Regions from separate parts of the Streptomyces sp. NPDC014764 genome, predicted to be linked through region 2. Evidence: riboswitches for the same ligand, from Rfam matches in the RefSeq annotation. Region 2 holds a riboswitch; the other holds the start of a gene.

Region 1 (11,074 bases), on a different contig from region 2:
GCCGGTGCAGGAGATGGACATCAGCGGCCGCGGCCTGTTCCTGGTCGACAAACTCGCCGACCGCTGGGGCGTCGACCTCTTCTCCCACGGCAAGACCACCTGGTTCGAGATGCGCGTCGCGGACCGCTGACGCCCCCCGCCCCGAGGCATCCCGGAGGCACGCACCACCGTGCGGCTTGAGTCTCCACCCGCTGGAAGGCCCAGACTCCCCGACATGACCCACGACGGCACCGGGCTCCTCACCATCGGGGCGCTCGCCCGCGCCACCGGCCTCTCCGTGCGCACCATCCGCTACTGGTCCGACGAGGGCGCCCTGCCGCCCGTCGCGCGGTCCACGGGCGGCTACCGGCTCTACGACACCGGCTCGGTCGCCCGGCTGGAGCTCATCCGCACCTTGCGGGAACTGGGCCTCGGCCTCGACGACGTGCGCCGGGTGCTCACCGGCGAGACCACGGTCGCCCAGGTCGCGGCCGCGCACGTGGCCGCGCTGGACGCTCGGATCCGGTCGCTGAAGGTGACCCGCGCGGTGCTGTCGACCGTGGCCCGCAAGGGCTCGACCGCCGAGGAGACGACCCTGATGAACCGACTGGCCCGACTGTCCGCCGCCGAGCGCGCCCGCATCCTCGACGACTTCATGACCGAGATCTTCCAGGGTCTCCACACCGCGGACCCCGACATCCGGCAACGCCTGCGGTTCGCCGCGGCCGACCTGCCCGACGACCCCACGCCCGAGCAGGTGGACGCCTGGGTGGAACTGGCCGAGCTGATGCAGGACCCGGGGTTCCGGGCCGTCATGCGCAGGATGATCGAGTTCAACGCCGCCGACCGCGGTCCCGACGTGCCGGGCGGCAGTTCCCTGTGGTTCATGAGCCGCCTGATCCGCAGCGCAGGCGACGCCCTGCGCGACGGCGTCGAGCCGGCGACACCCCGCGCCGCGGCCGTGCTGCGCGACCTGATCGGCGACGCCGACCCGGCCGCCGTGCTGAAGCGTCTCGCCGCGGTGGCCGACCCGCGCCTCAACCGCTACCGCGAACTGTCCGCCGTGGTGAACGGATGGGACCGGCCCTCCGCTCACTCGGAGGAGTTCGGGTGGGTGGTCGCCGCACTGGAGGCGCGGACCGCCGGATAATCTTGCCCGCGTCAGTACCAGTACGAAAACGAGGGGCGGATCGGTGGCGGACATCGAGGAAGCACGCAAGCAGTTCGAGCGGATCGACACGAACGGGGACGGGTTCATCACCGCTGCCGAGTTCAAGACCGCGCTGGCCCAGGGCGGCGACTGGAACGTCACCGAGGCGGTCGCCGAGGCCGTCATCAAGTCGCGGGACCTCGACGGTGACAAGCTCCTGTCCTTCGACGAGTTCTGGGTCCACCTGAACAAGTAGGACCGGACGTTCCCCGGCGCCGGAGTTCCGGCGCCGGGGAACCGCGGACGCCGCGCGGGGCCCGTACGGGGCCGTACGGGCGAAAGCGCGAGGAATGGTCCGCCCGCCCGCGGGGTTGATGCCGATCATTGAGGTCTCCCCGGAAACCTCGGCGACATCGACCCCCGGAAAGGGCGAGGCGAGCAGACATGAAGATCGGCATCATCGGCGCGGGCAACATCGGCGGAAACCTCACGCGACGGCTCACGGCCCTCGGCCACGACGTGTCCGTCGCCAACTCCCGTGGCCCGCACACCCTGAAGGAACTCGCCGACGAGACCGGCGCGACGCCGGTGCGGGCCGAGGAGGCCGCGCGCGGCGCCGAGATCGCCGTCGTCACCGTACCGCTCAAGGCCGTGCCGGACCTGCCCTCCGGGCTGTTCGACGGCGCTGCCGACGGCCTGGTCGTCATCGACACCGGCAACTACTACCCGCAGCGCGACGGCAGGATCGCCGGCATCGAGGACGAGGGCCTCACCGAGAGCCGCTGGACGGCGCGCCAGATCGGCCACCCCGTCGTCAAGGCGTTCAACGGCACCTACGCCCAGGACCTGCTGGACCGCCACCGCCCCGCGGGCGACCCCGAGCGTATGGCCCTTCCCGTCGCCGGCGACGACGAGGCCGCCAAGCGCAAGGTCCGCGACCTGATCGAGGAACTGGGCTTCGACACCGTCGACGCGGGCGGCATCGACGACTCCTGGCGCCAGCAGCCCGGCACCCCCGTCTACGGCCTGCGCGGCAGCGTCGACGCCGTGACCCGCGCCCTCGCCGAGGCGTCCCCGGAGCGCCCGGAGGAGTTCCGCGGCTAGAGCCGCGCTTTCAGCCCCCCGCCCATTCCCGCAGCGCCGGCCCGCTGGAGAAGTCTGCCACGTTCTTGTCCAGCGGGTCGTCGGTGTACTGGTGGAAACGCCAGTCCGCCTGGATACGCGGTTTCCCGGCGGCGGCTGCGTAGTCGGCGATCCAGAGGCCGTCGCCCGCGTAGGAAGTGGTGTCGTAGGTCAGCCAGAAATGCCGGTTGCAGTAGAGCACGACCTTGTGATGGGGGCGGAGTTCCTTCACCTTGCGGATGAAGCGGTCCTTCTCGGAATTGCTCGCGTGCGAGCCGCCCCCCGTCGTCTCCCAGTCCACCGCGAGAATGTCCCCCCGTTCCTCGGGCGCCTTGCTGACGAAGTACTCGGCCTGTTCGGTGAGGTTCCCCGGCCAGAGGAAATGGTAGAAGCCGACGACCAGGCCGGCGTCCCGTCCCCTCTTGGTCTGGGCGGCCAGTTTCGGATTCACATACGAACGGCCTTCCGTCGCCTTGATGAAGACGAAGGAAAGGCCGTCCGTGTCGTACGAGGAGGACTGGTAGGAACTGACGTCGATGCCACGCAGCATGCAGGTTCTCCCGTGTGGTGCTGTGGGGGACGGGACTTGATGGTTCCCCGTTTCAACCTGCTTGACGCAAAGCCCTGTTCAGCGAGGCGTTTCCCGGCACCCGGCTCAGCACTCGATGATGTTCACCGCGAGCCCGCCGCGCGCGGTCTCCTTGTACTTCACCGACATGTCCGCCCCGGTCTCCTTCATGGTCTTGATGACCTTGTCCAGGGACACCTTGTGCGAGCCGTCGCCGCGCATCGCCATCCGCGCTGCGGTGACCGCCTTGACCGCGGCCATGCCGTTGCGCTCGATGCAGGGGATCTGGACGAGCCCGCCGACCGGGTCGCAGGTCAGCCCCAGGTTGTGCTCCATGCCGATCTCGGCCGCGTTCTCCACCTGCTCCGGGGAGCCGCCCAGCACCTCCGCGAGCGCGCCCGCCGCCATCGAGCAGGCGGAGCCCACCTCGCCCTGGCAGCCGACCTCGGCTCCGGAGATGGACGCGTTCTCCTTGAAGAGCATGCCGATGGCGCCCGCCGCGAGCAGGAAGCGGACCACGCCCTCCTCGTCGGCGCCCGGCACGAAGTTCATGTAGTAGTGCAGGACCGCCGGGATGATGCCGGCCGCGCCGTTCGTCGGGGCCGTGACGACCCGGCCGCCGGCCGCGTTCTCCTCGTTCACCGCCATCGCGTAGAGGGTGATCCACTCCATCGCGAGCGCCTGCGGGTCACCCTCGGAGCGCAGCTTGCGGGCGGTGGTGGCGGCCCGGCGGCGGACCTTCAGGCCGCCCGGCAGGATGCCCTCGCGGGTCATGCCGCGCTCCACGCAGGCCCGCATCACGCGCCAGATCTCCAGCAGCCCCTCGCGGATCTCCTCCTCGGTCCGCCAGGCGCGCTCGTTCTCCAGCATCAGCGCGGAGATCGACAGCCCGGTCTCCTTCGTGAGGCGGAGCAGCTCGTCACCGGTGCGGAAGGGGTACTTCAGCACGGTGTCGTCCAGCACGATGCGGTCCGCGCCCACGGCGTCCTCGTCGACGACGAAACCGCCGCCCACCGAGTAGTACGTCTTGGCCAGCAGCTCGGCGCCCGAGGAGTCGTACGCCCACAGCGTCATGCCGTTGGCGTGGTAGGGGAGCGCCTTGCGGCGGTGCAGCACCAGGTCGTCGTCGTAGGAGAAGCCGATCTCGTGCTCGCCGAGCAGCCGGATCCGGCCGCCGTCCTTGATCTTCTCCACGCGCTCGTCGGCCGACTCCACGTCCACCGTGCGGGGCGAGTCGCCCTCCAGGCCGAGCAGCACCGCCTTGGGCGTGCCGTGTCCGTGCCCGGTGGCGCCCAGGGAGCCGTACAGCTCCGCCCGCACGGAGGCGACGGAGTCCAGGACGTCCTCGTTGCGCAGCCGCCGGGCGAACATGCGGGCCGCCCGCATCGGGCCGACCGTGTGCGAGCTGGACGGGCCGATGCCGATCGAGAACAGGTCGAAGACCGAGATGGCCACGGGAGGACTCCTCAGGGTTCGGCGGACGGCGCTGTCCACCGGGGGAAGGGCGGTTCACTGGGTCGGGCGGGGTGCTGAATCGTTCATGCGGTGCATGGGGCGGGGCACCGCGCCCACCGACCCAGTGTGCGCGATGCCCCGTACGTCTGTACAAAAAGCGGAACGAATTACCGCAGGCCGGGGTACAGCGGATGCTTCGCGGCCAGCGCCGTGACCCGGCCCCGGAGCGCCTCGGCGTCGTACGACGGCTTCAGCGCCTCGGCGATCACGTCCGCGACCTCGGCGAAGTCCTCGGCCGTGAAGCCGCGGGTGGCGAGGGCGGGCGTGCCGATCCGCAGACCCGAGGTGACCATCGGCGGGCGCGGGTCGTTCGGGATCGCGTTCCGGTTGACGGTGATGCCGACCTCGTGCAGCCGGTCCTCGGCCTGCTGGCCGTCCAGTTCCGAGTTCCGCAGGTCCACCAGGACGAGGTGCACGTCCGTGCCGCCGGACAGCACGTCCACGCCCACGGCCTTCACGTCGCCCTGCACCAGACGCTCGGCCAGGATGCGGGCGCCCTCCAGGGTGCGGCGCTGGCGCTCCTTGAACTCCTCCGAGGCGCAGACCTTGAAGGCGACCGCCTTGGCGGCGACCACGTGCTCCAGCGGACCGCCCTGCTGGCCCGGGAAGACGGCGGAGTTGATCTTCTTGGCCAGCTCGGCCGTGGAGAGGATCACACCGCCGCGCGGACCGCCGAGGGTCTTGTGCGTGGTGGTCGTCACGACGTGGGCGTGCGGGACCGGGTTCGGGTGCAGGCCCGCGGCGACCAGACCGGCGAAGTGCGCCATGTCGACCATCAGGTACGCGCCGACCTCGTCCGCGATCCTGCGGAACGCGGCGAAGTCGAGCTGGCGCGGGTACGCCGACCAGCCGGCGACGATCAGCTTCGGCTTGTTCTCCTTGGCCAGGCGCTCGACCTCGGCCATGTCGACCTGGCCGTCGTCGCCCACGTGGTACGCGACCACGTTGTAGAGCTTGCCGGAGAAGTTGATCTTCATGCCATGGGTCAGGTGCCCGCCGTGCGCGAGGTTCAGACCCATGATCGTGTCGCCCGGCTTGAGCAGCGCGAACATCGCGGCCGCGTTGGCCTGGGCGCCCGAGTGCGGCTGGACGTTGGCGTGCTCGGCGCCGAACAGCTCCTTCACCCGGTCGATGGCGATCTGCTCGATCACGTCGACGTGCTCGCAGCCGCCGTAGTAGCGGCGGCCGGGGTAGCCCTCGGCGTACTTGTTGGTCAGGACAGAGCCCTGGGCCTCCATGACCGCGACCGGGGCGAAGTTCTCCGAGGCGATCATCTCGAGGGTGGACTGCTGCCGGTGCAGCTCGGCGTCGACCGCGGCGGCCACCGCCGGGTCGAGCTCGTGCAGCGGCGTGTTCAGAAGCGACATACGGATCCGGCTCCTCAGCCCGCGACGAACGCGTCGTACTCGGCGGCGGACAGCAGGTCGGCCGGCTCGTCGGTCACCCGCACCTTGAACAGCCAGCCGCCCTCGAAGGGGGCCGAGTTCACGAGCGCCGGGTCGTTCACCACGTCCTCGTTGACCTCGGTGATCTCGCCGGAGACGGGGGAGTACAGGTCACTCACGGACTTGGTGGACTCCAGCTCGCCGCAGGTCTCGCCCGCGGTCACCGTGTCACCGACCTCGGGGAGCTGGACGAAGACCACGTCGCCGAGCGCGTTGGCCGCGTGCTCCGTGATGCCGACCGTCGACACGCCGTCCTCGGCGGCCGACAGCCACTCGTGCTCCTTGCTGTAGCGCAGCTGCTGGGGGTTGCTCATGGCCTGAATTCTCCTGTACGCGGGAAACTGCTGATGACGGGGAGGGCGCGGGACGCGGCCGGACGGGTGGGACACCCGGGCCACGGACGCGCGGGGACGGCCCGGGGGCTGCCTACGACGGTGTCACTTCTGCCGCTTGTAGAACGGCAGCGCCACGACGTCGTACGGCTCGTGGCTGCCGCGGATGTCCACACCGACGCCCTCGGCGCCCGGCTCCGCGTGGCCCGCGTCGACGTAGGCCATGGCGATCGGCCTGCCCAGGATGGGGGAGGGAGCGCCGGAGGTGACCTCGCCGATCTTCTCGCCCCCGGCGACCACCGCGTACCCGGCGCGGGGCACCCGGCGGCCGTGGGCGACCAGGCCGACCAGGACGCGCGGCGGGTTCTTCCCGGCGCGTTCGGCGGCCTCGGCGAGGGCGGCGCGGCCCACGAAGTCGCCCTCCTTCTCGAACTTCACGACCCGGCCGAGACCGGCGTCGAAGGGCGTGAGGGAGGTGCTCAGCTCGTTGCCGTACAGCGGCATGCCCGCCTCCAGGCGGAGCGTGTCCCGGCAGGACAGACCGCACGGGACCAGGCCGTGGCTCTCGCCCGCCTTGGTGAGCGCCTGCCACAGCTCCACGGCGTGCTCCGGCTTCACGAACAGCTCGAAGCCGTCCTCGCCGGTGTAGCCGGTGCGGGCGATCAGCGCGGGGACCCCGGCCACGGTGCCCGGCAGACCGGCGTAGTACTTCAGGCCGTCCAGGTCGGCGTCGGTGAGGGACCGCAGGATCGCCGGGGACTCGGGGCCCTGCACCGCCAGCAGCGCGTAGGCGTCGCGGTCGTCGCGCACCTCGGCGTCGAAGCCCGCGGCCCGCTCGGTCAGCGCGTCCAGGACCACCTGGGCGTTGGAGGCGTTGGCCACGACCATGTACTCGGCGTCGCCCAGCCGGTAGACGATCAGGTCGTCCAGGATGCCGCCGTCCTCACGGCAGATCATGGTGTAGCGGGCGCGGCCAGGCTTCACGCCCGAGATGTTGCCGACCAGCGCGAAGTCCAGCAGCGCGGCGGCCTGCGGGCCGGTGACCGCGATCTCGCCCATGTGCGAGAGGTCGAACAGGCCGGCCCTCGTGCGCACGGCGTTGTGCTCGTCCCGCTCGGAGCCGTAGCGCAGGGGCATGTCCCAGCCGGCGAAGTCGGTCATCGTCGCGCCGAGCGACCGATGCAGGGCATCGAGCGCGGTGCGGCGGGGTTCGTTACTGCTCATCGGTCGGTCTCCCAAAGGGGCATGACAGCGAGGTCGTTCCTCCCCATCTGTCATCGGAACCTGAGAGGTTCGTCATGACCACCGGTGACACGGCGGTCAGGACTTGCACCTTGGGTGGGGCCCCGGAGCACTGCCACGGCGGCCCGCTTTTCAGATGTGCCTCGCCCGCGCGGTAACGGTGCCTGAGAGATTCAAGGGAGGGACTTGCTCCTTCGGCGCCCCGGCGGCACACGGTGCCGGGGACTCTCCCGCGCGGATTCAAACGGCCGGTATGCAGTTGGCGGGCACATCATTGCACGCATCGCGGGACACCGGCAGGGGGACCCTTGCCGGGCGTGCACCGCTCGTGCAGGCTCGGTCACAGGGAGCTGTGACAGGCCTGTATCGGTATGTGCACGCAACCGAGAGCGACCTGGCATTACCTTCTCTTTACACGCTGCGGGGATCGGACCCCATATCCGGTTCCAGGGGGAGGACGACCACGGTGAACAGGCCCACGGCGTACGCCGGCACCACAGACGTGGCGCTGCCGCCGCAGCACGCGCACCGGGCCGGCGGGGCCCGTCACGCGGCGCCCGCCCCCCTCGTCCAGGACCTGCGCGCCAGATCCGGACGCAGCCCGCGCGCGCTGCTCTTCGGCCCCCGTGACCTCGTCGTCGTCACCGGACTGCCCGGCAGCGGCAAATCCACGCTGATGCGGCGCACGGTGCACGAGGACCGCGTCGACTCCCAGGACGCCCGCGACCGCTGGGACCGCCGCGTGCCCCGCCTGCTGCCGTACGCGGTGTACCGCCCGCTGGTCCGGCTCGCCCACTACGCCGGGCTGCGCCGCGTGCTGCGCTCCGGCCGGCCCGTCGTCGTGCACGACTGCGGCACCCAGGCCTGGGTGCGGCGCTGGCTGGCCCGCGAAGCCCGCCGCCGCGGGGCCGCACTGCACCTGCTGCTCCTCGACGTCCGGCCCGAAGAGGCCCTGGCCGGGCAGTTGGAGCGCGGCCGTGGCGTCTCGCGCTACGCCTTCCGCCGGCACCGCACGGCGTGCGGACGGCTGCTGGACGCGGTGGAGTCCGGCCGGGTGCCGGAGGGCTGCGCCTCGGCGGTGCTCGTGGACCGGGACGCCGCGAACGCACTGCGCCGGATCGGCTTCACCGGATGACCGGCTAGCCTTTCCGCCAAGCAGTGGCATCAGGCAGACGGTGGGCGACAGATGGACTTCCCGGCGGACAACCCGGAGCGGACGCACTTCCACCCGCACGGCGGGTGGCCAGGCAACGAACTGGAGGAGGCGCTCTCCGCATCCCTCGGCGTCCCCTCCGCGGGAGCCCGGATCGTCGAGGTCCTCGGCCGCAGCTTCGTCTGGGTGCCCCTGCCCAACGGCGGCGGCCCGCACAGCGGCCCCCTCGACCTGCCCACCGTGGACCTGGACGGCCAGGCCTACGTGCCGGTCTTCAGCTCCGAGGAGCAGTTCCGCCAGGTCGTCGGCGCCCACATGGGCTGCACCATCGCGCCCGCCGTGGAATTCGCCCGCGGACTGCCCCCGCAGGCCGGCGTCGTGGTCAACCCGGGCGGCACGGTCGCCGTCCCGCTGCCGCCGGCCGCGGTGGCCGAGCTGTGCCGGGCCGGGCGCACCCCGCTCGACGGCGCGGCGAGCGGCGGCCGGGTCCGGCTGTTCGAACCGGACTGGCAGGACGACCCGGTGGACTTCCTCGCCGCCGCCTCGCAGGAGTTCGACGCCCTCGGCGTGGTGGCGACCGCCCGCCGCTGCCTGGCCGCCGTCGAGACGGCCGACCCCGTGCTGTTCGTCGGCGTGGAGCTGCTGCACTGGGAGGGCGACCCGCGTGCGCTGCCGCTGGACGCCCTCGGCCGGGCGCTGGGCCGCAGCCCCGCCCGCTGGCCGGTCAACCTCGTCGTCCTCGACGTGGCCCAGGACCCGGTCGCCGACTGGCTGCGCGCCAAGGTCCGCCCCTTCTACCAGCGCGCCTGACGCGCCCCTGATCCGCCGCGGGCCCTCGCCTTCCGCGCACTGGCCGCAGACCGCCGGAGGCCGTCGGCTTAAGCTAGGGAGCATTGGCCGGGAGGGTGTTGTACGGAGGGGCGATACAAGTGAGCGCTGGCACCGCGGCGGCCGGACAGGTCGAGCACATGCTGCGCCAGGTGACGCCCGGGCGTTACGACGCCTACGAGGCCTTGCTGCGCGCCCTCGCCACCCCCTCGTCCGGCAGGGTCTGGATGCTGCTCTGGCACGGCCAGGCCGGCTCGCCCGACGCCCAGTACGGGACCATGGAGGTCGAAGGGCACGGCTACGCGCCCTGCGTGACCTCCGCCCAGGAGCTGTCCGCGAGCGGCTGGAACCGCTCGTACGAGGTGGTCGACGGGCTCGAGGTGGCCCGTGCGCTCTACCCGGACCGCCACGGCCTCTGGCTCAACCCGCACGCGCCCGGCGGCGGCGTCGGCATCCCCTGGCTCGACCTGCGCCGCATCGCCGGCGGACTCGACCAGCGGCCCGCGGGACCGCTGCGGCTGTCCGAACCTGCCATCGAGATCCCGCAGTTCTACGCGCTCCTCGCGCAGAACGCCCACCGCACCCCGGCCGTGCGCGCACTGCGCCGCGCCTGGGTGCAGCCGGCGCTGGGCGCCCCGTACCTCGCCATCGGCCTGGACGTGTACGACACCTCGCCGCCCGCCGTGGAGTCGGTGCGGCAGATGATGCGGCAGTCGCTGCCCGCGGTGCCCGACGGTCTGCCGGTCTCCACGGTCGCCCTGTCCGACGAGCACGACCCGGTGGCGATGTGGCTGCGCGTCAACGGGCGTCCGTTCTACGACCGTGAGGCGCACGCCCCGGCCCCCGCCGCGGGCTACGGCTATCCGCCCGCGCACCACCTCTGACCGGTACGTCTTCCCGAGGCCCCCGGTGCGGCGTCCCCGCCGCCGGGGGCCTCGCGCGTGGTGACGCAGCGTCACGGTGTCCAGCATGTGGACGACGGGCGCGGGTGCGGCCCCCGTCCAGGGGTGCCCACAGCTGATTTTGCGTCAGATTCGAACGAATGCGATCAGCTACCTGACGCTGACCCCCTGTCACCTGCGGTTTCACTGCGCCTTCACGTCATCCGAGGCCGCATGGGCGGTACTTGAGGCGCCGTCGTTTGTGTCCCCGGTGTTAAATCACCGCGCGAAGATGCCGGAACAGTCCCTTATGTCGACTGTTCAGATCTCAGGTAGGTATCACCGCTATCCGGACTGTTCCTGACTCACTGCGAACGTCTGTAGTGTTCGGCCGGTCAAGATGCATCCACATAGCGGACCCGGAGTGGCCCCAGTATGCGCATATTCAAGACCCGAGCCGCTCGGGCGATCACGGCCGCGGTCGCGGTCGGTCTGATCGCCACGGGCTGCGCCAGCGAGCGGGACGGCGACAACGAGAGCGGCGGCAAGAAGGACACCTTCGTGTTCGCCGGTGCAGGCGACCCGGGATCCCTGGACCCTGCCCTGGCGAGTGACGGTGAAACCTTCCGCGTGACCCGCCAGGCGTTCGAGGCCCTCCTCGAGCACGAGTCGGGCGGCACCGAGCTGGTCGGCGGCCTCGCCGAGACCTGGTCGAGCAACGACGCGGGTACCGTCTGGACCTTCAACCTCCGCAAGGGCGTGAAGTTCCACGACGGCGAGGCGTTCAACGCCGCCGCGGTCTGCGCCAACTACGACCACTGGTTCAACTGGAAGGGCACCTACCAGTCGAGCGCGGTCT
Region 2 (11,074 bases):
ATGAGCGAGCGCGAACAGCCCGAGACGACGCGCCCGGCGGTCACTCCGCCACGGTCCGCCCCCGACACGCCCGCATCCACTCCCGACACGCCCGCGCCCGAGGCCGTGCCGCCGCACGGGCTGCGCCGGGAGCTGCCCGCGGAGGTGCCCCCGGCCGCCCCGCAGGCCGCGTCCGAGAAGGCCGGCGCGAGCGAGCCACCCCGCCGGACGCCCACGCCCCCCGCGTCCCGGCAGCCCCGGGCGCCGCAGACGCCGCAGGCCTCAGGGACGTCCGCCGCCGACGAGCCGGGCGAGCCCGAGCTGACCGGACGGAGGCGGCTCGTCAACGGGCTGTGGCCGCCCCGCGTGACCCGCGCGCAACTGATCGTCGCCCTGCTGCTGTTCGGCCTCGGATTCGGCCTCGCCGTCCAGGTCGCCTCCACCAGCGACACCGACAGCGCGCTGCGCGGCGCGCGCCAGGAAGATCTTGTGCGCATCCTCGATGAACTCGACGACCGGACCGAGCGTCTTGAAGACGAGAAGCAGGGTCTCGAGAAGCAGCGGGAGGAGCTGGAGAACAGCTCCGACCAGGCCGAGGAGGCGCGCAGGCAGACGATCGAGAAGGAACGGCAACTCGGCGTCCTCGCGGGCACCGTGGCCGCGCAGGGGCCCGGCATCGAGATGACCATCGAGGACACGAAGGGGACGGTCGAGTCGGACATGCTGCTCGACGCCGTCCAGGAGCTGCGTGCCGCGGGCGCGGAGGCGATCCAGGTGAACGGGGTGCGGGTGGTGGCCGGCACGTATCTGTCGGACGCGGACGGCGGAGTCTCCGTGGACGGGAACAAGATCAAGTCCCCGTATCGTTTCAAGGTCATCGGCAAGCCGCAGGACCTGGAGCCGGCGCTCAACATCCCCGGAGGCGTGGTGCAGACGCTCGAGAAGGAACAGGCCACCGTTACCGTGGAGCGGTCGGACAAGATCGTTGTGGACGCCTTGCGAGCGCCGAAGCGGCCTGACTACGCTCGGTCGTCCTCCCAGTGAACCGGCGGTGCATGGGGGTTGTCCGGCCAGGGCATGAGGTTGCGGGGGGTCGGCGCACCGAATGGGTGGTGCGTGGTGGAAACTGTCTGGCGGAGGCGGACGTTGTGAAGATGTCCGGGTCGGCCAATGTGTTCAGTCAGGGTTCGTCCTGCCCCACGGGCGGGTCTGTTTCGGTCAAGGGGAATCGCCCGTGAAGTTGTTTGGGAAGTTGTTCGGCAAGAGCGCGCGGCGAGAGGACGGCGACAGCGCGACCGCTCGTCACCGCGCACAGCCCGGTGCGGATGATCAGCGTCCGCTGTTCCGGGACGAGACGGGCGGGGCCTCCGTTGACCCTGCGCGGTCGGGCGGCATAGGTTCTGGACAGCCGTCGAGCCCAGGTGCGGGCGGAGGTCACTCCGGTCCGTACGCGTCCCACGCCCCCGGCGGGCAGCCGCGGCAGGAGGATCCGTCCATGTCGGCCCTGGTGTGTTCGAGGTGCGGCAACCGCAACGCGGAGAACAGCCGCTTCTGTTCCAACTGCGGTGCGCCGCTGAAGCCGGGCGTCACCCCGGAGCGCCCCTCCGAGACGACGTCCACGATCTCCATCTCCGGCCTCGAGGCCTACGACTCCGAGGCCACCGGCCAGCACCAGGTGCCGGCGCTCTCGCCGGAGGCGCAGGCCGCCGTCGACGCGCTGCCGCTGGGCTCCGCCCTGCTGGTGGTGCGCCGCGGGCCGAACTCGGGAAGCCGCTTCCTGCTGGACGGCGACCTGACCACGGCCGGGCGTCACCCGCAGAGCGACATCTTCCTCGACGACGTGACGGTCTCCCGGCGCCATGTCGAGTTCCGCCGCAACCCGGACGGCTCGTTCACGGTCGCCGACGTCGGCAGCCTGAACGGCACCTACGTCAACCGCGAGCGGATCGACCAGGTCGCCCTGTCCAACGGCGACGAGGTCCAGATCGGCAAGTACCGACTGGTCTTCTACGCGAGCCAGCAGAACTACTGACGGCCCCCGGCAGCGGTCCCGGGGGCTCCAGGAAGGGGCGATGGTGCACACACCGAGCGGCGGCGCCGGCAGCGGCGCCGCCGTCACGGACACCGGACTGCTGAGCATCGGCGCGGTGCTGAACGTGCTGCGCGAGGAGTTCCCCGAGGTAACCATCTCCAAGATCCGCTTCCTGGAGTCGGAAGGGCTCGTCGAGCCGCGCCGCACCCCGTCGGGGTACCGGAAGTTCAGCGCCGAGGACGTCGACCGCCTCGGGCATGTGCTGCGCATGCAGCGCGACCACTACCTGCCGCTCAAGGTGATCCGGGAGCACCTCGAGACCATGGAGCGGGGCGAGGCCCTGCCCCTGCCGGCGCTGAGCCGTCCGGGTGACGGCGAGGATCCTGCCGACTGCGCGCCGGAGGCGACCACCGCAGCCCGTGTCGGGCGCTGCCAGCTGCTCGCCGCCGCCGGCGTCGACGAGCAGCAGCTCGCCGAGTGGGAGTCGTACGGACTGCTCGTCCCGGTCGGGGACGGGGTGTACGACGCGGAGGCGCTCACCGTCGCCGGGCTCCTCACCGAACTCGGCCGGTTCGGGATCGAGCCCCGCCATCTGCGGGCCATGAAGGCGGCCGCCGAGCGTGAGGCCGGACTGGTGGAACAGGTCGTCGCGCCGCTGCGCCGCCACCGCAACCCGCAGACCAGGGCGCACGCCGAGGACCGCACCAGGGAACTGGCCGGCCTCACCGTGAAGCTGCACGCGGCGCTGGTGCGGTCGGCGCTCGGCGTGCGGCTGCCCTGAGGGCCTCGGAACCTCCGGGGAACAGCACAGCGGGGCCGGATCGGCCACCCGATCCCGGCCCGACTACCCAAACGTCCCGGGCACGGCCTAGGGTTGCTGTGTGAACGAGCTCGATGTCGTAGGTGTCCGGGTCGAAATGCCCTCCAACCAACCGATCGTGCTGTTGCGTGAAGTGGGCGGCGACCGCTACCTCCCCATCTGGATCGGCCCAGGGGAGGCGACGGCCATCGCCTTCGCCCAGCAGGGCATGGCGCCCGCACGGCCGCTGACCCACGACCTGTTCAAGGACGTGCTGGAGGCCGTGGGACAGGAGCTCACGGAAGTGCGCATCACCGACCTGCGGGAAGGCGTGTTCTACGCCGAGCTGGTCTTCGCCAGCGGTGTCGAGGTGAGCGCCCGTCCGTCCGACGCCATAGCACTCGCCCTGCGCACGGGAACGCCGATCTACGGAAGCGACACGGTGCTGGACGACGCCGGCATCGCGATTCCGGACGAGCAGGAGGACGAGGTGGAGAAGTTCCGCGAGTTCCTCGACCAGATCTCGCCCGAGGACTTCGGGACCAGCAACCAGTGAGCCGTTTCCTCCCGGGTCCTGCGTCGCTCGCGGCCCGCGCCGAGGACATTCGGCTAGCCTTTCCCCGCGACGGGGCACGGGAAACCACTCTCAGGGTGATTATCACTCGGCGTGCCGAGTGTGGCGATCGTTGACGCACCCTTGGTGACTGCCTACCGTCGAGGAGGCAGGTCAAGGACGGAGGTCGGCGTGAGAAGCAGCGGCGACGGTACGGCTGGGGGTGCCCCCGGACGCGTTTTCGGGGCGGGCGGGCCGTATCCTCCCCAGGGCTCTCCGGTCCGCTCGGGCGGGGGGCATCCCGCGCGCGGCGGTGCGATCGATCCCGCTCCGCAGCGACCGACGGCTGTGCCGGGCGGTGGAGGGGCGGTGGCCATGGCGTCCGAGGAGATCGGCTACCGGGGGCCCACGGCCTGCGCCGCGGCCGGCATCACCTACCGCCAGCTCGACTACTGGGCGCGCACGGGACTGGTCGAGCCGAGCGTGCGGCCGGCCCACGGATCCGGGACGCAGCGGCTGTACAGCTTCCGCGACGTCGTGGTGCTGAAGATCGTCAAGCGGTTCCTGGACACGGGTGTGTCCCTGCAGAACATCCGCACCGCCGTCCAGCATCTGCGCGAGCGCGGCTTCGACGACCTCGAGCGCATGACGCTGATGAGCGACGGCGCCACGGTCTACGAGTGCACGTCGCCCGACGAGGTCCACGCCCTGCTCCAGGGCGGCCAGGGCGTCTTCGGCATCGCCGTGGGCGTGGTGTGGCGGGACGTCGAGAGCGCCCTGTCGCAGTTGCACGGCGAGCGGGTGGACACGGGGGAGACACTCATCGGCCACAACCCGATGGACGAGCTGGCCCGGCGCAGGAACCGCGCGGTCTGAGCCCGCGCGGTGCGGGTCCCGGCCCGACGAGGACGTTGTCAGTGGCGTAGGGCAGCATCGGAGATGTGAGATCCGCTCCCACGATCCTGCATCTCGACATGGATGCCTTCTACGCCTCGGTGGAGCAGGCGTCCAAGCCGAGTCTGCGCGGCAAGGCCGTGATCGTGGGCGGACTGGGCCCCCGCGGTGTGGTCGCCACCGCCTCCTACGAGGCGCGCGTCCACGGCGTTCACTCCGCGATGCCCATGTCGCAGGCCCGGCGGCTCGCGCCGAACGCCGCGTATCTGGTGCCCCGATTCGCGCTGTACCGCTCGATCAGTGACCAGGTGATGGCGCTGCTGCGCGCCCTGTCGCCCCTGGTGGAGCCGCTCAGCCTCGACGAGGCGTTCGTCGACCTGGAGGCCGGGGACACAGCGTGGGACGAGCGGTCGGCGCGGCTGGTCGGCACGAAGCTGCGCGCGGACATCCGCGCGGTCACCGGACTGACCGGATCCGTGGGGCTCGCCGCCTCCAAGATGCTGGCGAAGATCGCGTCGGAGCAGGCGAAGCCGGACGGGTTGGTCGTCATCGAGCCCGGCACCGAGCGGGAGATGCTCGCACCGATGTCCGTTCGGACCCTCCCGGGTGTCGGGCCCGCCACCGGCGACCATCTGCGGCGGGCGGGCATCCACACGGTCGGCGAGATCGCGGAGGCGGGCGAGGACGAACTGGTGCGGCTGCTGGGCAAGGCCCACGGTCACGCGCTGTACGCGATGGCGCTGGCCCGTGACGACCGGCCCGTCGTCGCCGAGCGCGAGACGAAGTCGGTGTCCGTCGAGGACACGTACGACGTGGACATCCACGACCGGGTGCGGGTCGGCCTGGAGGTGCAGCGGCTCGCCGACCGCTGCGTGCGCCGGCTGCGGGGCGCGGGGCTGTCCGGACGCACGATCGTGCTGAAGGTACGGCGGTACGACTTCACCACGCTGACCCGGTCCGAGACGCTGCGCGGCCCGACCGACGACCCGGCCGTCGTCCGGGAGGCGGCGGCGCGACTGCTGGACTCGGTGGACACCACCGGCGGCGTACGGCTGCTCGGCGTCGGCGTGAGCGGGCTGGCCGACTACACGCAGGAGGATCTCTTCGCCCAGGCGGCGGGCGGTGCGGGGGAGGAGGTCGCCGAGGAGGAGGAGTCCGGGCCCGCGCCCGAGCCGCTCCCGGAGGTCCCGGTGGAGCGACGCTGGTCCGCGGGCCACGACGTCCGGCACACCGAGTACGGGCACGGGTGGGTGCAGGGCAGCGGCCTCGGCCGGGTGACGGTCCGCTTCGAGACACCCGGCTCGGCGCCGGGCCGGGTGAAGACGTTCCGCGTCGACGACCCGGCGTTGGAGGCAGCGGACCCGCTGCCGCTCGTGGAGGCGCCCCCGGACCTGCCCGAACCGATGCGCCCGCCGCAGGCGCCTCCGCCTCGCCCCTTGGAGGCGTGACGGCGCGGGCGGGGCCGGCGCCGGGTACGCGTTGACGCTGCGGGGCGCCGGCGCGTCCCTGTTCACCGCGTGCGGGACGGGCCAGGACGGCGCACCGCAGGCTGCGTCCTGGCGGTCCACCGTGAGACACGGTCGCCTGACGGTGCTGCGCTGCTCCGGCGAAGGGCTGCGGGCCGGTCCTGGGCTTCCGTACGAGCGTCGTGCCCGGGCCGGGCGGTGCAGCCGTGCCCCGGCCGGGCGGTGCAGCCGGGGCTGTGGGGCGGACGACGTCCCCCGGGCCGGGCGGTGCAGCCGGGGCGCGGAGCGGTGGGGCGGAAGGTCGTGACGGACCGCCGTCCTGGGTGGCGTCGGCTACTCCTGGCCCGCCAGCTTGCCGAAGTCGTGGTCCGGGAGTGGGGGAGGGGCGCCCACGTCCAGGCCGTAGTGGTGGTACAGCTGGAGCTCCTGCTCCGGGGAGAGATGGCGGCCGACGCCGAAGTCCGGCGCCTCCTTGATGAGGGACCGTTCGAACGGCACGTGCAGGGCCCCGTCGATCAGCTCGCTGGGTTCCAGGGGCACGAAGGCGTCCCGGCTGAACAGGCCGGTGCGTATCGCCGCCCACTCCGGCACGCCGGTGGCGTCGTCGAGGTAGACCTCGTCGATCGTGCCGATGCGGGTGCCGTTGCGGTCGTACGCCTTGCGGCCGATAAGGTGGCGCGGGTCGATGTCGGTCTGCACGGGCCCTCCACTCGTAGCAAACTCATCCGATAGCACTACAGAAAGGCACAATCGGCGGAACGGCCACTCGAAGGCCGGGGCCCGGACCTCGCTGGTACGCTGGCAACGGCCGCTGACCCCGTGCGGGAGAGTCCTCCAGGCACCACCGGAGGCGCCGAAGGAGCAAATCCTCCCCGGAATCTCTCAGGCACACGTACCGCACGGACGAGGTCACTCTGGAAAGCAGGGCGGGTGTCGACGGCTTCCGCTCTCACCGACGGTGAAAACCGGACCGCCAGCGGCGTCCCGGTGAAACTCTCAGGTTGAGATGACAGAGGGGGAGGCCGTCCGGGCACCTGCGCCGTGGTGCCCCTCGAAGGTCGTCGGACCAGGAGGCCTCCTCAATGACTGCCCCGCGTACCCCGCTCTCCGAGCTCGAACAGGGAATTCCCTTCGAGCAGCGCCACATCGGGCCCGACCACGAGGCGCGGGCGAAGATGCTGGCCCAGGTGGGCTACGGCTCGCTCGACGAGCTGACCGCCGCAGCCGTGCCCGACGTCATCAAGAACGCCGACGCGCTGGAGCTGCCCGGCGCCCGCAGCGAGGCCGAGGTGCTCGCCGAGCTGCGCGGCCTCGCCGACCGCAACCAGGTCCTCGGCTCCATGATCGGCCTGGGCTACTACGGCACGTTCACCCCGCCGGTCATCCTGCGCAACGTCATGGAGAACCCCGCCTGGTACACGGCCTACACGCCGTACCAGCCGGAGATCTCGCAGGGGCGGCTCGAGGCGCTGCTGAACTTCCAGACGATGGTCGCCGAGCTGACCGGCCTGCCGACGTCCGGCGCCTCGCTGCTGGACGAGGGCACCGCCGCCGCCGAGGCGATGGCGCTGTCCCGGCGCATGGGCAAGAACAAGAAGGGCCTGTTCCTGGTCGACGCGGACGCCCTTCCGCAGACCATCGCCGTCATCGAGACCCGCGCCGAGCCGACCGGCGTCGAGGTCGTCGTCGCCGACCTGACGCACGGCATCCCCGCCGAACTCGACGGCCGTGAGATCAACGGCGTCCTGATCCAGTACCCGGGCGCCTCCGGTGCCGTACGGGACGTCAAGCCGGTCATCGACCAGGCGCACGAGCGCGGTGCGCTCGTCACCGTCGCCGCCGATCTGCTGGCCCTCACCCTCCTGAAGTCGCCCGGCGAGCTGGGTGCGGACATCGCGGTGGGCACCACGCAGCGCTTCGGCGTCCCCATGGGCTTCGGGGGACCGCACGCCGGTTACATGGCCGTCCAGGACAAGATGGCACGCAGCCTGCCGGGCCGCCTCGTCGGCGTCTCCGTCGACGCCGACGGCAACAAGGCGTACCGCCTCGCCCTGCAGACCCGTGAGCAGCACATCCGCCGCGAGAAGGCCACCAGCAACATCTGCACCGCGCAGGTGCTGCTCGCCGTCATGGCCGGTATGTACGCCGTCTACCACGGTCCCGAGGGCCTGCGGACCATCGCCCGGCGCACCCACCGCTACGCCGCGATCCTCGCCGAGGGGCTGCGCGCGGGCGGCGCCGAGGTGGTGCACGGCTCCTACTTCGACACGCTCACCGTGCGGGTCGCCGGCCGGGCCGCCGAGGTCGTCGCCGCCGCCCGTGACAACGGCGTCAACCTGCGCCTCGTCGACGCCGACACCGTCTCCGTCGCCTGCGACGAGACCACCACCCGCGACCAGGTCACCGCCGTGTGGCGCGCCTTCGGCGCCGAGGGCGACGTCGAGGCCCTGGACGCCGCCGCGTCCGACGCCCTGCCGGACGCGCTGCTGCGCACCGACGACTACCTCACCCACCCGGTCTTCCACCAGCACCGCTCCGAGACGGCCATGCTGCGCTACCTGCGCCGCCTCGCCGACCGCGACTACGCGCTGGACCGCGGCATGATCCCGCTGGGCTCCTGCACCATGAAGCTCAACGCGACCACCGAGATGGAGCCGGTCACCTGGCCCGAGTTCGGCCAGCTGCACCCGTTCGTCCCGGCCGAGCAGGCCGGGGGCTACCTCACGCTCATCCGCGAGCTGGAGGAACGTCTCGCCGAGGTCACCGGCTACGACAAGGTCTCCCTGCAGCCCAACGCCGGCTCCCAGGGCGAGCTGGCCGGTCTGCTCGCCGTCCGCGGCTACCACCGCGCCAACGGCGACGAGCAGCGCACCGTCTGCCTCATCCCGTCCTCCGCGCACGGCACCAACGCCGCGTCCGCCGTGATGGCCGGCATGAAGGTCGTCGTCGTCAAGACCGCCGAGAACGGCGAGGTCGACGTCGAGGACCTGCGCGCCAAGATCGAGCAGCACCGCGACGAGCTGGCCGTGCTGATGATCACCTACCCGTCGACGCACGGCGTCTTCGAGGAGCACGTCGCCGACATCTGTGCCCAGGTGCACGAGGCCGGCGGCCAGGTGTACGTCGACGGCGCCAACCTCAACGCCCTGGTCGGCCTGGCCAAGCCCGGCCACTTCGGCGGCGACGTCTCGCACCTGAACCTGCACAAGACGTTCTGCATCCCGCACGGCGGCGGCGGCCCCGGCGTCGGCCCGGTCGGCGTCCGCGCCCACCTCGCCCCGTACCTGCCGAACCACCCGCTGCAGCCGGAGGCCGGACCGGAGACGGGCGTCGGACCCATCTCGGCCGCCCCCTGGGGCTCGGCGGGCATCCTGCCCATCTCCTGGGCGTACGTCCGCCTCATGGGCGGCGAGGGCCTGAAGCGCGCCACGCAGGTGGCTGTGCTGAGTGCCAACTACATCGCCAAGCGCCTCGAACCGCACTACCCGGTGCTCTACACCGGCCCCGGCGGGCTGGTCGCGCACGAGTGCATCATCGACCTGCGCCCGCTCACCAAGGCGACCGGCGTGACCGTCGACGACGTGGCCAAGCGCCTCATCGACTACGGCTTCCACGCGCCGACGATGTCCTTCCCGGTGGCCGGCACGCTGATGATCGAGCCCACCGAGTCCGAGGACCTCATCGAGCTCGACCGGTTCTGCGAGGCGATGATCGCCATCCGCGCCGAGATCGAGAAGGTCGGCTCCGGCCAGTGGCCCGCCGACGACAACCCGCTGCGCAACGCCCCGCACACGGCGTCCGTGCTCGGCGGGGAGTGGGAGCACGCCTACACCCGCCAGGAGGCCGTGTTCCCGGGCGAGGTGAACGCCGCCGACAAGTACTGGCCGCCGGTGCGCCGCATCGACCAGGCCTACGGCGACCGCAACCTGGTCTGCTCCTGCCCGCCGCTGGACGCGTACGAGGACTGACCCACGCGGAAGTGAGGGGCCCCGCCCGGGCGATCCGGGCGGGGCCCCTCCGCGTGCCCGGGCGTGCGTCAGGCGGGGTAGGCGTGCGTCTGTGCGGCCTTCGCCGCCGCCCAGACCGGTGCGCCCGGGTGCAGGCCCAGTTCGGCCACGGCGACGGCGGTGAGGTCGGCGGCCAGGGACAGTTCACCGGTCAGCTCCACGCGGATCTGGTCGCCGTGGCTCTCCAGCCCCGCCACCTCGCAGCGCCACAGGTTCCGCGCGCTGGCGCCGGTCGGCCGGTCCCGGTACAGGGTGACCGCGCCGGGCGGGAACGCGACGAACGCGGGCCCCGACAGCTCCTCCGTGGTGCTCACCTCGGGCCCCGCGTCGAGCCGTACGGTGTGGCCGTCCGCCCGGCCGCGGTACAGGTTCAGGCCTACGAGCTGGGCGACGTAGTCGGTGCGCGGGTGGCGGGCGATGTCGGCGGGGGCGCCCTCCTGCACCACGCGGCCGTGCTCCACGACGACCAGCCGGTCGGCCAGCACCATCGCGTCCAGCGGGTCGTGCGTCACCAGGACCGCGACGGCCTCGAAGTCGGCCAGGTGGCGGCGCAGTTGTGCCCGGACCTCGAGGCGGGTGCGGGCGTCGAGGGCGGCGAGGGGCTCGTCCAGGAGCAGCAGGCGCGGGTCGGTGGCCAGGGCGCGGGCGAGCGCCACGCGCTGGGCCTGGCCGCCGGAGAGCCGCTCGGGCTTGACGCCCATGTGCTCGGCCAGCCCCATCCGCTCCAGCCACGCGGCGGCCCGATTACGGGCCTCGCTCTTGCCGGCGCCGCGGCAGCGTGGGCCGAACGCCACGTTGTCGAGGGCGCTGAGGTGCGGGAAGAGCAGGTAGTCCTGGAAGACGACGCCCACCGGACGCGACTCGGGCGGGGTGCGGGCGAGATCCGTGCCGTCGAGGCGCAGACGGCCGTCGGTGAGGGGCGCGAGTCCTGCCAGGGCCCGCAGCGCGGTGGACTTGCCCGCTCCGTTCGGGCCGAGCAGGGCGACCACGTCACCGGGCGCGGCCGTCAGCGCGATGTCGAGGCGGAAGGATCCGCGTTCGACGACGAGGTGGGCGTCCAGGCCCTGGGGTTCCGGATGTCTCGTCATGGGTCAGACGGCCCTCGTCCAGCGGTCGCGCAGTCCCGCCAGCACGGCCACGGACACCGCGAGCAGCACGAGGCTGAGGGCGATCGCGGCGGCCGGGTCGTTCTGCAGGGCGAGGTAGACCGCGAGCGGCATGGTCTGGGTGCGGCCCGGGAAGTTCCCGGCGAAGGTGATCGTCGCGCCGAACTCGCCGAGCGCGCGGGCCCAGGCCAGCACGGCCCCCGCCGCGACGCCCGGGGCGATCAGCGGCAGGGTGACC

What was found. A riboswitch is a leader RNA that binds a small molecule or an ion and turns the genes downstream of it on or off. The one in region 2 is predicted to bind glycine.
Region 1: another riboswitch for glycine. It lies ahead of gcvT (glycine cleavage system aminomethyltransferase GcvT); the one in region 2 lies ahead of gcvP (aminomethyl-transferring glycine dehydrogenase).

What each region holds. Positions count from the first base shown of each region.
Region 1 is NZ_JBIBXY010000020.1:28,084-39,157, forward strand. Features, by position in the region: gene ACF1AG_RS30265 (ATP-binding protein) at 1-130, shown strand, start outside; gene ACF1AG_RS30270 (MerR family transcriptional regulator) at 215-1,129, shown strand; gene ACF1AG_RS30275 (EF-hand domain-containing protein) at 1,173-1,385, shown strand; gene ACF1AG_RS30280 (NAD(P)-binding domain-containing protein) at 1,514-2,233, shown strand; gene ACF1AG_RS30285 (glycoside hydrolase family 25 protein) at 2,244-2,801, opposite strand; gene ACF1AG_RS30290 (L-serine ammonia-lyase) at 2,907-4,274, opposite strand; gene glyA (serine hydroxymethyltransferase) at 4,442-5,701, opposite strand; gene gcvH (glycine cleavage system protein GcvH) at 5,716-6,093, opposite strand; gene gcvT (glycine cleavage system aminomethyltransferase GcvT) at 6,217-7,335, opposite strand; glycine riboswitch at 7,496-7,596, opposite strand; gene ACF1AG_RS30310 (AAA family ATPase) at 7,820-8,488, shown strand; gene ACF1AG_RS30315 (enhanced serine sensitivity protein SseB) at 8,540-9,316, shown strand; gene ACF1AG_RS30320 (enhanced serine sensitivity protein SseB C-terminal domain-containing protein) at 9,436-10,218, shown strand; gene ACF1AG_RS30325 (ABC transporter substrate-binding protein) at 10,651-11,074, shown strand, end outside.
Region 2 is NZ_JBIBXY010000007.1:4,835-15,908, forward strand. Features, by position in the region: gene ACF1AG_RS18690 (DUF881 domain-containing protein) at 1-1,023, shown strand; gene ACF1AG_RS18695 (FHA domain-containing protein) at 1,085-2,011, shown strand; gene ACF1AG_RS18700 (MerR family transcriptional regulator) at 2,052-2,792, shown strand; gene ACF1AG_RS18705 (bifunctional nuclease family protein) at 2,893-3,366, shown strand; gene ACF1AG_RS18710 (MerR family transcriptional regulator) at 3,556-4,239, shown strand; gene ACF1AG_RS18715 (DNA polymerase IV) at 4,305-5,705, shown strand; gene ACF1AG_RS18720 (PRC-barrel domain-containing protein) at 6,057-6,422, opposite strand; glycine riboswitch at 6,536-6,631, shown strand; gene gcvP (aminomethyl-transferring glycine dehydrogenase) at 6,806-9,691, shown strand; gene ACF1AG_RS18730 (ABC transporter ATP-binding protein) at 9,760-10,818, opposite strand; gene modB (molybdate ABC transporter permease subunit) at 10,822-11,074, opposite strand, start outside.